DNA from 2 places in the Arthrobacter sp. AOP29-A2-19 genome. Region 1 is predicted to be linked to the other one. Evidence: riboswitches for the same ligand, from Rfam matches in the RefSeq annotation. Region 1 holds a riboswitch; the other holds the start of a gene.
What was found. Region 1 has a riboswitch for S-adenosylmethionine ahead of AC3ZJJ_RS09510 (bifunctional o-acetylhomoserine/o-acetylserine sulfhydrylase). Riboswitches for the same ligand answer to the same signal wherever they lie in the genome.
Positions count from the first base shown of each region.

Region 2: linked by a shared signal. The riboswitch ahead of AC3ZJJ_RS11550 (hypothetical protein) and the one ahead of AC3ZJJ_RS09510 (bifunctional o-acetylhomoserine/o-acetylserine sulfhydrylase) in region 1 are both predicted to bind S-adenosylmethionine.

Region 1 covers NZ_CM176894.1:2,040,349-2,047,649, reverse strand. Annotated here, with positions in the region: gene AC3ZJJ_RS09535 (formimidoylglutamate deiminase) at 1-836, shown strand, start outside; gene AC3ZJJ_RS09530 (amidohydrolase family protein) at 833-2,062, shown strand; gene tpx (thiol peroxidase) at 2,055-2,552, shown strand; gene AC3ZJJ_RS09520 (CPBP family intramembrane glutamic endopeptidase) at 2,593-3,399, shown strand; gene AC3ZJJ_RS09515 (VOC family protein) at 3,477-4,118, opposite strand; SAM riboswitch class IV at 4,269-4,387, shown strand; gene AC3ZJJ_RS09510 (bifunctional o-acetylhomoserine/o-acetylserine sulfhydrylase) at 4,459-5,802, shown strand; gene metX (homoserine O-acetyltransferase MetX) at 5,871-6,941, shown strand; gene AC3ZJJ_RS09500 (SGNH/GDSL hydrolase family protein) at 6,967-7,301, opposite strand, start outside.
Region 2 covers NZ_CM176894.1:2,498,649-2,505,949, forward strand. Annotated here, with positions in the region: gene speB (agmatinase) at 1-759, opposite strand, end outside; gene AC3ZJJ_RS11535 (hypothetical protein) at 927-1,457, shown strand; gene AC3ZJJ_RS11540 (cupin domain-containing protein) at 1,478-2,053, opposite strand; gene AC3ZJJ_RS11545 (sodium:solute symporter family protein) at 2,246-3,727, shown strand; SAM riboswitch class IV at 3,815-3,925, shown strand; gene AC3ZJJ_RS11550 (hypothetical protein) at 3,938-4,249, shown strand; gene AC3ZJJ_RS11555 (VIT1/CCC1 transporter family protein) at 4,486-5,616, shown strand; gene AC3ZJJ_RS11560 (SRPBCC family protein) at 5,613-6,056, opposite strand; gene AC3ZJJ_RS11565 (LOG family protein) at 6,086-7,301, opposite strand, start outside.

The sequences.
Region 1 (7,301 bases):
ACCCGACGCAGGCCCGCTTCAGCGACGGCAGCGCCGTGGCCTGGCTTGACCGCCTCGCGGGTGTGCGCGCCGCGCTTGCCGAGGAGGACGCCGGCCGCGGCCTGGTGTCCACCGGCGGCGCGGTCCATTCCGTGCGCGCCGTCCCGCCGGACGCCTTGGACACCATCGCCGCGGGTTTCCGGGACGTCCTGGGGCCGAACGCCCCGTTGCACGTCCACCTGTCCGAGCAGCCCGCCGAAAACGAGGCCTGCCTGGCCGCTCACGGGCTGACCCCCGCGGGCCTGCTCGCCGCCAAGGGGCTGCTCTCGCCACAACTCTCCGCCGTACACGCCACGCATCTGAGCGCGGCGGACATCGGGGCGCTCGGCGCCGCTGCCGCGTCGATCGTGATGTGCCCGACGACGGAGGCGGACCTCGCCGACGGCATCGGTCCGGCCCGCGAGTTGGCCGACGCCGGAGCGGTCATCGCCCTCGGCACCGACCAGCATGCCGTGGTGGACCCGTACCTGGAGATGCGCGCGCTGGAGCACGGAGAGCGCCTGCGCAGCGGCGTCCGCGGCCGGTTCGCGCCATCGGAGCTGGCGGGCGCCGCCCGTTCCGGGGGCCTGCGCAGCCTGGGCCTGGCCGAAAACGACGACCACCTGCTGGTGCGCGCGGACAGCGTCCGGACCGCCGGCTCGCGGCGCGGCCAGCTTCCGCTCGCCGCGACCGCGGCGGACGTTGTGGAGGTCGTGGTCAACGGTGCCACGATTGCCCGCGACGGCGTCCACACCACCCTCGGGGAGCCCGCCGAGCTCTACCGGGCCTTCCTGACCGAGAATCCGGAGTTCCAATGAGCAGCATCCTGATCACCAATATCGGCGAACTGACTACGGTCGACGGCGAGGACCGCGTGCTGCGCGGCGCGGCCGTCGTCCTCGAGGGCGAACGCATCGCGTGGGTCGGCGCCGCGGCCCACGCGCCGGCCGCCGACGCCGTCCACGACGCCGAGGGACGCGCCGCGCTGCCGGGCTGGGTGGATTCGCACACGCACCTGGTTTTCGCGGGGGACCGGACGGCGGAGTTCGAGGCGCGGATGGCCGGCGATGCGTACGCCGCCGGCGGGATCGCGGTCACCACCGGCGCGACCCGTGGGGCGAGCGACTACGAGCTCACCCGGCTGGTCCTCGGCCGGGCCGCCGAGGCCGCGGCAGGCGGCACCACCTACCTGGAGACGAAGACCGGATACGGGCTGGACGTGGACGAGGAGGCGCGGCACGCCCGCATCGCCTCCACCGTCGTCGACGAGGTGACATATCTCGGCGCGCACCTGGTCCCGCCCGGCGCGGACGCGGACAGCTACACCGACCTCGTCTGCGGTGCGATGCTCGACGCGGTCCGCCCGCACGTCCGCTGGGCGGACGTCTTTTGCGAGCGGGGGGCCTTTACCGAGGAGCAGTCCCGCCGCGTGCTGGCCGCCTGCCGGGACGCCGGGCTGGGACTTCGCGTCCACGGCAACCAGCTGGGCCCGGGACCGGGCGTGCGCCTCGCCGTGGAGTTCGGGGCCGCCAGCGTGGACCACGTGAACTACTTGGACGATCCGGACATCGAACTGCTGGCCGGGAGTTGGGCCGGGTGGAGGCCCTCCGACCGGACCGGCGACCCTGGCACCGTGGCCACCTGCCTGCCCGCCTGCGACCTCTCCACACGCCAACCCCTGGCCCCCGGCCGGCGGCTGCTCGATGCCGGCATTCCCGTGGCGCTGGCGTCCAACTGCAATCCGGGCACCAGCTACACGTCCTCGATGGCCTTCTGCGTCACGACCGCAGTGCTGCAGATGGGGCTCTCCGTGGCCGAGGCTGTTCGGGCCGCCACCTGGGGCGGGGCTCTGGCGCTGCGCCGGCACGCGGGCGAGGACCGCGACGGCGCCCGCGCCATCGGGTCGATCGCGGTGGGGCACCGCGCCGATCTCCAACTGCTCAACGCCCCCGGCGCCACCCACCTGGCGTACCGGCCCGGGATGCCGTTGACGCACGCGGTCTGGCGGGCGGGCCGGCGCGTGGTAGACAGGAACCATGGCTAACACCGCATTCAAGGGAACCCCCGTACAGACCATTGGCGACCTGCCCGCGCAGGGCGCCGCCGCCCCCGACTTCACTCTGACATGCGCCGACCTGTCCGACGTGGCCAGTGCCGACCTCGCCGGCCGCCGCGTGGTCCTCAACATCTTCCCCAGCGTCGACACCGGCGTCTGCGCCGCGAGCGTCCGCAAGTTCAACGAGCTGGCCGCCGGCCTGGACAACGCGACCGTGGTCTGCGCCTCCGCCGACCTCCCGTTCGCGCTGGGCCGCTTCTGCGGTGCCGAGGGCCTGGAGAACGTCGTCGCGGCATCCACCTTCCGCTCGGACTTCGCCGAGGCCTACGGCGTCAAGATGGTCGACGGCCCGTTGGCCGGCCTCAACGCGCGCTCCGTCGTCGTCTTCGACGCGGACGGGACCGTCCTGCACTCCGAGCTGGTTTCCGACATCACGGTGGAGCCGGACTACGACGCCGCCATCTCCGCGCTGAACTAGCCGGCGTCGGCGGGGGATCCGAGTCGCTACCATCGATGACATGGACAGCACCGGATCCCTTGCCGCGTCCGCGGCCGACCGAGAGGGCGGCCTGCGACCACCCGCGACCCGCCGCTGGCTGCGGATCGAACTCGCGCTGATCCTGGGGCTCTCCCTCGGACAGTCGGCCGTGTACTCCGTAGTCAGCCTGCTGGACAAGCTGAGCCGCGCCCCCCTGGGGGGCCAGACCACCAGCATGAACAACACCCTCAGCGACCGCCCCTACTTCGATCTGACGTACCAGCTGCTGGACATCGTGTTCGCGCTGGTTCCGGTGGCGCTGGTCTTTTTCCTGCTGGCGCATTCCGGGGTCAACGGCTTCCGGGCCATGGGCTTCGACCTCCGCAGGCCCTGGCGGGATGTCGGCTGGGGGGTGGCGCTCTTCGCCGTGATCGGCCTGGGCACGCTGGGGGTCTACGCGGCGGGCCGGGCCTTCGGCCTGACCACGGCGATCGTTCCGTCCGCGCTGGAACCCTACTGGTGGACCATTCCGGTGCTGGTGCTCTCCGCGGTCCGCCACGGTGTCCTGGAGGAAACCGTCGTCGTGGGCTATCTCTTCGACCGCCTTCGGCGCCTCGGCTGGGGTCCGTGGGCCATAGTCCTCGCCAGCGCCGTCCTGCGTGGGAGCTACCACCTCTACCAGGGGTTCGGGCCCTTCGTCGGCAACTTCCTGATGGGCCTGGTCTTCGGCTGGCTCTACCTGCGGTTCAAGCGCGTGATGCCGCTCGTCGTCGCCCACGCCCTGCTGGATACCGCGGGCTTTGTGGGCTACGCGCTGATCGGCACGGCCATCGGCCTGGGCACCTAAGGGACCGGCGCTTAAAGCACCGCGGGCCGGACGCCATTGTCCGGCCCGCGGTGCCCCAAGTGCCCGGGATTCCGTGGTTACAGGGTGACTTCGCCGTTCGGGGTCTCGAAGGTGACGGACATGATGCCCGGCGTGCCGTTGGGGGCCTGCCAGTCGACGTCGACTCCCTCGAGCGGGCTCTGCTCCGGTGTCCCCAGCCATTCGCGCACCCGGTCGCGGGATCCGGCGATGCTGATCCTGGAGATCCGCGCCACCGGCTCTAGCGCCTTGGACGGGTGCAGGTTCTCCGTGCCGTCGTCCCAGCGCAGCATGTAGGGCACTTGGGGGTCGGCGATGAGCCCCTTGATCCCGATCTGCTGCCACGTGAGCTCCTGGCCGTCCGGAAACTTTCGGTTGCCCGGAACGGCGGAACGGCCGAGCCGCTCCTCGAATGGAGCCAGGTCGTCAACGGCGACGCACCAGCCCATCCAGCCGCCGCCCATTTCGGAGCGCGCGCGCACGGCCTGGCCGAAGGGCGCCTTGTCCGACGCCGGGTGCGCGAGCACCTCGACGACCTCCAGGTACTGGTTGTTCAGCAACGGGAAAATGACGTTCCGGGTGCCGAATCGGGGATGGACGCCGCCCTTGACCGACTTGATCCCCAAAGTGTCTTCGATGCGGTCGGCGGTGGCCGCCAACCCATCCTGTCCGCAAGCGTATGAAACGTGGTCCAACCTCATGTGCCCATGATGGCACTTTGTGAGGTGTGTCTCGACTTAGGATCCCCTTACTTGAAGGCGGGTGTCCCCGGGGTGTCGTGGATTCATTCCGCGTCACATTCCCGGGGTGCGGCTTGCGGGGCGGCGGGGCTTCAGCAAAACTGGTTCTCAGGTCATGAGTGCCAGCGCTAAACCCCGGTTTGCTGGCCGGCAACCCTCCACTCGCGGTGGGGTGCCCCGGGTGAAGACCGGGCCCGGCGCCAAGAAGTGGCGCGGGGCAAGCGCGGGTCGGTTCCCGGCGGCGCCACCCTGGTGGCGACTCGCCGCAGGGTCGGCCCCTCGAGAGAAGAGGAGCACCACAATGTCCGCCAACTGGTCCTTTGAGACGCGCCAGATCCACGCCGGCCAAACTCCCGATTCGGCCACCGGGGCGCGCGCCCTGCCGATCTACCAGACGACGTCGTTCGTTTTCCCGAGCTCGGAGAGCGCGGCCGCCCGTTTCGCGCTTCAGGAACTCGCGCCCATCTACACCCGCATCGGCAACCCCACCGCGGAGGCCGTGGAGAACCGGATCGCCGACCTCGAGGGCGGCGTCGGCGCGCTGCTCCTGGCCTCCGGTCAGGCGGCCACGTCCTTCGCCGTCCTCAATGTGGCCGAGGCCGGCGACCACATCGTGGCCAGCCCGAGTCTTTATGGCGGAACGCAGAACCTGTTCAAGCACACCCTTCGCCGGCTGGGCATCGAAACAACTTTCGTGGAGGACCCCGACAACCTCGACCAGTGGCGGGCCGCCGTCCGGCCGAACACCAAGGCCTTCTTCGGCGAGGTGGTCTCCAACCCGCGCCAGGACGTGCTGGACATCGAGGGCGTCGCCACGGTGGCGCACGAGGCCGGCGTCCCGCTCATCGTGGACAACACGCTCTCCACCCCGTACCTGATCCGTCCCATCGAATGGGGCGCGGACATCGTGGTCCACTCGGCCACCAAGTATCTGGGCGGCCACGGCACGGCCATCGCCGGCGTGATCGTGGACTCCGGCAAGTTCGACTTCGCCGGGGATCCCGAGCGTTTCCCGACCTTCAACACCCCCGACGAGTCCTACAACGGACTGGTGTTCGCCCGCGACCTGGGCGTCGGTGGGATCCTCGGGGCCAACCTGGCCTACATCCTCAAGGCGCGCGTCCAGCTCCTGCGCGACCTCGGCTCGGCCGTCGCACCGCTCAACGCGTTCCTGATCGCCCAGGGGCTCGAGACGCTCAGCCTGCGCGTGGAACGCCACGTCTCCAACGCGCAGCGGGTGGCCGAGTGGCTCGAGGCCCGCCCGGAGGTGCGCTCCGTGGCCTTCGCGGGCCTGCCCTCCAGCCCGTGGTTCGAGCGCGGCCGCAAGTACGGTCCGCGCGGGACCGGCGCCGTCGTCGCGTTCGATCTCGCGGGCGGGGCGGAGGCGGGCCAGGCATTCGTCGACGCGCTGGAGCTGCACTCCAACGTCGCGAACATCGGCGACGTCCGCTCGCTCGTCATCCACCCGGCGTCCACGACCCACGCGCAGTTGGGCGAGGCCGAGCAGATCGCCGCCGGGGTCACGCCGGGACTGGTGCGGCTCTCGGTCGGGCTGGAGCACATCGACGACATCATCGGCGACCTCGCGGCCGGATTCGACGTGGTCCGCAGCGCCGCGCCGACGGACCTGCAGGCGGCTCGGTGAGCGTCGACTTCAACACGACGTCGGAGCGCTCCGCTCCGGACGCCGTCGGTCCGCGGACCGACGGCGTCCTGCGGACCCTGCGCACCGGCGCCTTCCACTTCGAGACCGGTGGCTGGCTCCCCGAGCTCGCCATCGGGTACGAGACGTGGGGCAGGCTGAACGCCGACGCCTCCAACGCAGTCCTGCTGCAGCACGCCCTCACCGGAGACACGCACGTGGCGCGCGGCGACGCCGCGGAGCCCGGCTGGTGGGACGGTTTTGTGGGTCCCGGCAAAACGCTGGACACCAACAGGTACTTTGTTGTCGCCGCCAACATGGTCGGCGGGTGCTACGGCACCACCGGACCCGCCTCCCCGGATCCCGACGGCAGGCCGTGGGGATCGCGCTTCCCGTTCACCACCGTGCGGGACTCCGTGCGCGCGGAGGCGCGGTTGGCCGACGCCTTGGGCGTCGCGCGCTGGCACAGCGTCCTCGGCGGCTCGCTGGGCGGGGCGCGCGCGCTCGAGTGGGCCGCGGAGTTCCCGGACCGGGTCGGGGCCTGCGTGGTCATTGCCGCGGCGGCCGAGGCGAGCGCCGAGCAGATCGCGTTCGCCCAGGCGCAGACCGCGGCCATCCGGTTGGACCCGGCGTTCTCCGGCGGCGACTACTACGGCGCCACCGCCCCGCTGGGCGGACTCGGGATCGCACGCCGGATCGCGCACATCACCTACCGCTCCGAGCCCGAACTCGATGTGCGGTTCGGTCGCGAGGCGCAGCGCGGCGAAGACCCGCTTGGGTCGGCGACCCTGGAGCGCGGCCGCTACCAAGTCGAGAGCTACCTGGACCACCAGGCCTCCAAGCTGGTGGACCGCTTCGACGCGAACAGCTATTTGGTCCTGACCGAGGCGTTGATGAGCCACGACGTCGGACGCTCGCGCGGGGGAGTGGACCAGGCCCTGTCCCGGCTTGGCGAAGTTGATTTCATCATCGCGGCCGTCGACAGCGACCGGCTCTACTGGCCGGCCCAGTCCGAACGGCTGGCGGCGGCGCTCCCCGGACGGCCGGAGGTGCGCTACATCACGTCGCCGCTGGGGCACGACGGGTTCCTGACCGACATCGAGCAGCTCGGCGAGGGCCTGCGCGGGGACCTCTACCGGTAGGCGCAGGCCTACCGGTCGACGCGGATCAGGCCTGCCGCGTTGCGGGGTCTCCCGCCCCGACCGAGCCGGTGGCGAACGGTGCGGCCAGCGGTCGCTTGGGTGCCACACCGTCGCCGGTGGACCGGTGCCGCAGCCCGCGCAGGACCCAGGGCGCCAGGTGGGTCCGCGCCCACACCAGATCCTCGCGCCTGGCAGTGCGCCACCTTTTGGGCTGCGCCTCCCGCGGCTCGAGGGGGCTGAGCGAGTGCGGAACGTTGAGGGTGTCGAGCACCATCATGGCGATCGTGTGGTGGCCCATCGGCGAGAAGTGCAACCGGTCGGGGGCCCACATCCACTGCTGGTTCAGCTCGCGCAACGCCC
Region 2 (7,301 bases), 460 kb from region 1:
CGGGTCCAGGACGTCGATGTCGACCGAGATGTACAGGGGGCGGTTGCCGATGCGGTCGCGGAGCTTGGCAACCACCTCCACGACGCCCTGGTGGTAGACGTCGGCGCTCGTGACGATGCCGAAGCCGAAGCGACGGTCGTCGTCAAGGTCCTTCTTGCCGTAGAGGGGCCCGCGCGTGCCGACGTGGGAGATGGCCTCCGTGTCCAGGATGCCCTCCTCGACCGCGCGCCGGAAGGGAGTGCCGTGCGTGTACTCCGCACCGAAGTACGTGTCCCAGGTGTCCAGGTGCGCGTCGAAGTGCAGCATGGCCACGGGCTCCCCCGCGCGCTCCGCGGCCGCGCGCAGCAGGGGAAGGGCGATCGTGTGGTCCCCCCCGATGGTCAGCAGGGAGGCGCCGTCCGCCGTGAGGTCCAGCGCGTTGTGCTGGATGGTCTCGATCGCCTCGTTGATGTTGAACGGGTTAACCGCCATGTCCCCGGCGTCGGCAACCTGCACGTTCTCGAAGGGGCTGACGTCCAGGGCCGGGTTGTAGGGCCGCAGCAGGCGGGAGGACTCCCGCACGTGGTTGGCTCCGAAGCGCGCCCCGGGGCGGTAGGAGACACCGGCGTCGAAGGGGACGCCGACCACCTTGATGTCGGCCGCGCCCACCTGGTCCAGCCGCGGCAGGCGGGCGTAGGTCGCCGCGCCGGCGAAGCGGGGGATCCGGGCGGAGTCGATCGGCCCGATGTTCCCGTTGGCCTCGATGCGGATCTCTTCCATGGTTCTCCTCGCGTGGCGCTGACGGCGCCGAATCGGTGTGCGGGGCGGCGGCCGGTCCTGCCGGGCACCGCCCACCCATGTTGCCAAATGGGCAACATTCGTTTTCTTCAATGCTATTTGCGTCGTACGTCACGGTCAAGGTCCGAGCATCGCATAGGTTGGATACCGTGAGCTACGAGGCCAGCGAGACCACCACCGAGTACTCCGCACGCCGCATTTCCGTCTCCACCCCGGCGTCCCTGCGCGATCTGCGGCGAAGCCTGGAGAACCTGGTTCCGGCGCTGGACCTCGACGGCCTGCCGGACCCGGCCGCGGAGGCCGCCGGCTGGGACGCCCTCCGCCGCGGCGCCGAGGCCGCGGCCCTCTACGGGCTCTGCCGCGTCGCCACCAACGACCCCGGCCGGCTGATGCGGCTCGCGGGCAGCGGAACCGACAGCGTCAGCTACCTGCTCGGCAGCCTCACCATCCAGGCGCAGCTGTTTCGGTACGATCCGGCCACCATGGTCCACTTTCCGCTGCGGCTGGAGATGCACGCAGGGAGACGGGGCGGCACGGTGCTGACGTTCGAGCAGCCAGGAGTCCAGCTGGCGGGCTTCGGAATCAACAAGGTCACGCAGGCCGGCTTCGAGCTCGACCGCCTGCTGGGCGACCTGCTGGAGGCAATGGACCTCCCGCGGCCGGCGGCGCTGCGGCGCTGACGCCCGACTAGGGCCGGATCCTAGCGGGACGCGGCGGGGACGAGCGTCCAGATGACGACCGTCTCCTCGTCCGTGGGATTGACCCACGAGTGGGGCTCGCGCCCAGGGAAGGTCACGGAGTCCCCGGCCTCGAGTTCGAAGCGCTCGTTCGAGAAGACGATGACGAACCGGCCGGAGACGACGTGCAGCACCTCCGCCTCGCAGTCCACCGAGTAGAGCTCGGCCTCGCCCTTCCCGCGAGGCTCGACCACCGCGCGGATCACCTGGAGGCGCCGCTCGGAGCGCGCGGTCAGCAGCCGCTCCACAATCCCTTGCCCGCCGAGCGAGATGCGCGGGGCGTCGGCCAGCCGGACAACGTGCGTCTCCGGCTGGGCGAAGAGCTCCCCCACGGAGACGGACAGCACCTGGCACAGCGTCACGAGCGAAGCGACGGACGGCGACGTCAGGTCGCGTTCGACCCGTGAAAGGAAGCCCTTGGTCAGGCCGGTGGACGCGGCCACCTGCTCGATCGTCAGGCGCTGCGCGTGACGGGCGGCGCGGATGCGCGAACCGATGGCCACGGGCTCGTTGCTGGGTTCGACGGGCAGGGCCTTCATCGTCGGCGTCTCCGGGGCTCAAAGGGGCAAATAGATTGTGATCCAGCTTAGGTCAATTGACGGGTAACCCCGATCACATCTAACCTAGCGGGCAACATCTGTTTACCAAGATGAAATCCCCTCTCCCCGTTCCCGAAGGGCACAACCGTGGAATTCGTCAACGCAGCAATCGTCATCGCCTATCTGGCCGCCATGCTCCTCTTCGGCTGGTGGGGCAAGTCCCGGACCAAGAACTCCTCCGACTACCTCGTGGCGGGTCGCCGCCTGGGACCCTTCCTCTACACCGGAACCATGGCCGCCGTCGTGCTCGGCGGGGCGTCCACGGTCGGCGGCGTCGGCCTGGGCTACCGGTGGGGCATCTCCGGCGCGTGGCTGGTCATCGCGATCGGCGTCGGCGTCCTGCTCCTGAGCCTGCTGTTCGCGCCGACGCTCCAGCGGCTGAAGATCTACACCGTCTCGCAGATGCTGACCCTGCGCTACGGGAGCAAGAACGCCACCAACACCTCTGCGATCGTGATGCTCGCGTACACGCTGATGCTCTGCGCCACCTCCACCGGCGCCTACGCCACGATTTTCGTGGTGCTGTTCGGCTGGGAACGTTGGCTCGCCATCGCCATCGGCGGCGCGATCGTGCTGGTCTATTCCACGATCGGCGGCATGTGGTCCATCACCCTGGCCGACCAGGTGCAGTTCGTGATCAAGACCGTCGGCGTCTTCCTGCTGATGCTGCCGTTCGCGCTCAACGCGGCCGGGGGCTTCGGCGGCATCCGCGACCGAGTCGAGGCGTCCTTCTTCCAGTGGGACGGCATCGGCGCGCAGACGATCGTCACCTACTTCGTCGTGTACACGCTCGGACTGCTGATCGGCCAGGACATCTGGCAGCGCGTCTTCACGGCCAAGACCCCTACGGTGGCCCGGTGGGGCGGCGCAACGGCCGGAATCTACTGCGTCCTCTACGGCATCGCCGGCGCGGTGATCGGCATGGCCGCCCGCGTGGCGCTGCCGGAGATCGACGTCGCGAACCTCGGCAAGGACGTGGTCTACGCGGAGGTCGCCATGAACCTGCTGCCCGTCGCGGTCGGCGGACTGGTCCTCGCGGCCGCGGTCGCCGCGATGATGTCCACGGCCTCCGGCGCGTTGATCGCCGCCGCCACAGTCGCGCGCACCGACGTCACGCCGTTCGTCGCCGGCTGGTTCGGCAAGACCATCGACGTGAACTCGGGCCGGAACCCGGAGCACGACGTGCAGGCGAACCGCTACTGGGTGCTGGGCCTCGGCGTCGTCTCCATCGTCCTGGCCATCATCGTCAAGGACGTCGTGGCGGCGCTGACCATCGCCTACGACATTCTGGTCGGCGGCCTGCTCGTCGCGATCCTGGGCGGATTGGTCTGGAGGCGCGGCAACGGGATCGGCGCCGCCCTGTCCATGGCCGCCGGAACCGTCGTGACCCTGACAACGATGATCGTGTTGGAGATCAATGCCGAGGAGCAGTACGGCGGCATCTACGCGAACGAGCCGATCTACCTCGGCCTGGCCGCGTCGATCGTCGTCTACGTGGCGGCCAGCCTGTTGACCCCGGCCACCCGGGAGGAGGTCGCCCACGCCTGGCGGGAACGCGTCGCCGGCCGCGTGGACGTCGAGGGTGTGCAATTCGAGGAGCACCGCGCCCGGTAGCGCGCCGCCCAACGCACACGGCCCCTCCGGCCAACCCGCGTAACCCCGCTCCGGCCACCGGCCGGCGCGGGGTTACGATTTCTGCAGCTTCACGAGATGCGGCGCCAAGCTCCGACTGGCCGCGCACCAACCCCGGGTTCACGGGTGGTTCGGATGAGGAAGCGGCCGCCGCGGCGGGGCCCGCGGCAAGAGTCCACCGGAAGGCCGCCCGTGACCGCCAGCAAGCCACGCCAGAAAGACGACGACGGTGACGTTGGTGTCGGCGTCGTGCCGATCCTCGACTCCACCCTGGGCACCGTCTCCCTCCGCGTGGACGGACGGTGGCACCACTACCTGGCCGAAGGACCCCGGGCGCTCACCGACGCCCTGGCCAACGCCGTCGGCCGGCCGCGCTTTGATCCGCGCAGCGGAACACTCACCGTCCGGACCGCCGCCACGGGGAGCCGCACGGTTCGGCGACCGCCTTGGCCCTCCTGGACCTGCCCGTCCGCGCCCGACGGCCCGCCCCGGGTATACTCGTAGGCTGAAGGGGAGTAGTTCCAGGCCCGCCCCGGCCCGGCAACGGGCACGACGGCGGCAGCGGACTTGTCGACATACTGGTCACCGCGCGTGACCCGGCAGTCCACCCGGACCAGGCGTCCGGGCGAGCGAGACCTTCGGCCCGCCGGCGGCGGTCCGAGGTTTGCCGTACCCCAAACATTCCTTGGCCGTTGCCTCCCGAGTACCAATCGGGACACGAACCGAACCCAAGGACCCTGATGACCCCGGACCAATCCAGCCCGGTCGAGACCGCCGCCGTCTCCCGCACCCCCACCCACCGCGACGTCCGCCGTTGGCGCAAGTACCTGGCCGACGAGCGCGCCGAGGGCGCCGTCTACCGCGAACTGGCGGCAAACCGCGAGGGCGAGGAACGCCAGATCCTCCTGGGCCTCGCCGAAGCCGAGCGGCGCCACGAACTGCACTGGCGAACCATGCTCGGCGAGCGCGCGGACCGCAAGGTCCGCCCGTCCATTCGGCGGATCCTGCTCCGTTTCCTGGCCCGCCACTTCGGCTCGGTTTTTGTGCTGGCGCTGGCCCAGCGGGCCGAGGGAAACTCCCCCTATGCCGTGGACCAGGACGCGACCCGCCAGATGGCCGCCGACGAGCTGGTGCACGAGGAGGTGGTCCGCGGCCTGGCGACGCGCGGGCGCAACCGGCTCTCCGGGAACTTCCGGGCGGCGGTGTTCGGCGCCAACGACGGACTCGTCTCAAACCTCGCGCTGGTGATGGGCATCGGCGCCACGGGAGTCTCCAACGCGCTGGTGCTGTTCTCCGGCGTCGCCGGCCTGCTGGCGGGGGCCCTGTCCATGGCGGCGGGCGAATACGTCTCCGTGCGCTCCCAGCGCGAGCTGCTCTTCGCCTCGCAGCCCACGCAGGTCACGCTCTCCGCGGCACCCGACCTGGACCTCGACGCCAACGAGCTGGTCCTGGTCTACAAGGCCCGCGGCATGAGCGACGAGGACGCCGAGCACCGCGCCGCGGAGCGGATGGGCTATTTCAGCTGCGACTGCAACCCGTCGCTGTCGCTGCACCCCGAGCGCGAGGCGGACACCGCGGCGGACCACGAAACCGTGGGATCGGCCCTGGGCGCGGCCAGCGCCAGCTTCTGCTTCTTCGCCTCCGGCGCGCTGATCCCCATCCTGCCGTACATCCTTGGACTGACCGGCGGGACCGCCGTGCTGGTCGCCGTCGTTCTGGTGGGACTGGCGCTGCTGCTGACGGGCGGCGTGGTGGGCCTGCTCTCCGGGGCCTCCCCCGCCAAACGCGGACTGCGCCAGCTGGCGATCGGCCTCGGCGCGGCCGCCGTGACCTACGCGCTCGGGCTGCTCTTCGGGACCAGCATCGCCTAACGGCCCTCGAAGTGGCCGGCCAGGCGCTCGAGCGTGCGCTCCATGTTGCCCGGGGTGTTTCTGGTGAAGCCCATCACGCGCAGGACCCACTTGTGTTTGAGCCGGCTGGCGTCCCATGTCTCGCGGACCAGTGTGCCGCCGTCGGCCGGCTCCAGCTCGTAGCGCCAGCGGTGGCCGCTGAAGTGGCGCCAGGCGATCCGCCGGCCGTCCTCGAACTCAACCACCGTGTTGCTGATGCGGTACGGCACCCCCAGTCGCATGTCCATGCCGAACTCGGCGCCCGGACCCAGCCGGGCCGGGCCGTCGGGGCGGGCGGCCCGCACCGTTCCCGAGCCGTCGATCACCGGGTGCATGGCCGGGTCGGCGAGGAGCTCGAACACGTCCGACGGCGGCGCCGGGACGAATCTCTGGCGCGACTGGAGAAAGGGGGAGGTGTCCATCGCCCCAGTGTAGGGCCGGCGGTTGGGAGCTAGCCGAGACGCGCCAGGAGGGCGACGGCCTCGGCCTCCGTCTCCACGAGGTGGACCGACCCCGCCATCTCGCGCTCCGCCGCCAGCGCCCGCAGGAGCGGCCACGCCGGCAACCGCGTGGTCCAGTGTTCGACGCCGACCAGCACCATGGGGCGGATCGTGTCCGGGGTGCCGTAGTAGTTCTCGCAGGCGTCCTGGAAGACCTCCTGCACGGTGCCCGCGGCCCCGGGGAGGAACACAATGCCGCCGTCGCACTTGGCCAACAGGACGGCTTCGCGGATCGCGTTGGCGAAGTACTTCGCGATGTGGGTCGCGAACAGGTTTGGCGGCTCGTGGCCGTAGAACCACGTCGGGATCCCCAGGTTCGCGGTTCCCCGCGGGTGGCGCCGCAGCACCTCGCCCGCGGCCCGCGCCCAGGCGGTCACGGACGGGCGGTAGGACGACGCCGCGGCCAGCGTGACCAGAGCGTCCTCCAGCTCGCCGCCGGTGGCCGCGGCCAGATACGCCCCCAGGTTCGCCGCCTCCATCGCGCCCGGACCGCCTCCCGTGGCGACCGTGTAGCCGGCCCCCGCCAGCCCGCGGCCCAGCAGCACGGCCTCGCGGTATTCGGCGGATCCACGGGCCGCGCGGTGCCCGCCCATCACGCCGACCAGCCGCCGTCCCGCCAAGTCCCCGGCGAGTGCGGCGTCCAACGCCGTCCCGATGGCGTGGTCGTGCAGGGTCGCGGCCAGGGCGGACGCGACGGCCAGGTCTTGGTCCGTCGCGTTGTCTTCAACCTCCACGGCGTGGCCGCGCAGCCTCACCGCCTGCGCCGCGTCGAGGACGCCGGGCCCTCCACCGATGCCAACAGCACCGCCGAGCAGCTGGTGGCCCCACGCGTACAGCCTGGCGTCCGGCGTCGACTCGTATTCCGCCTCGTCGATGCCCGCGTATAGCTCGCCGGCCGTGTAAAGGCCGGCGCGGCGGGTCTCGAACGGGATGCCCGGCAGCGCGGGAAACACCAGGCCGCCACGCGAGCGGAGCGACTCCTCGAGGCCCGGAGGCAGCGAGCACCCCATGAACACGGCGCCGGCCGGATCGAGGCCCCGCAGCGACGCGGCCCGCCCGCGCAGGTCAACCGACTGGACGTGCCATCCGCTCATCACTCCCCGGGAGCGCCCGGGCGGCCTGCCGAGGCTGGCCCCGGCGTGGGAATCGAAGGACTCCAGGGAGTCG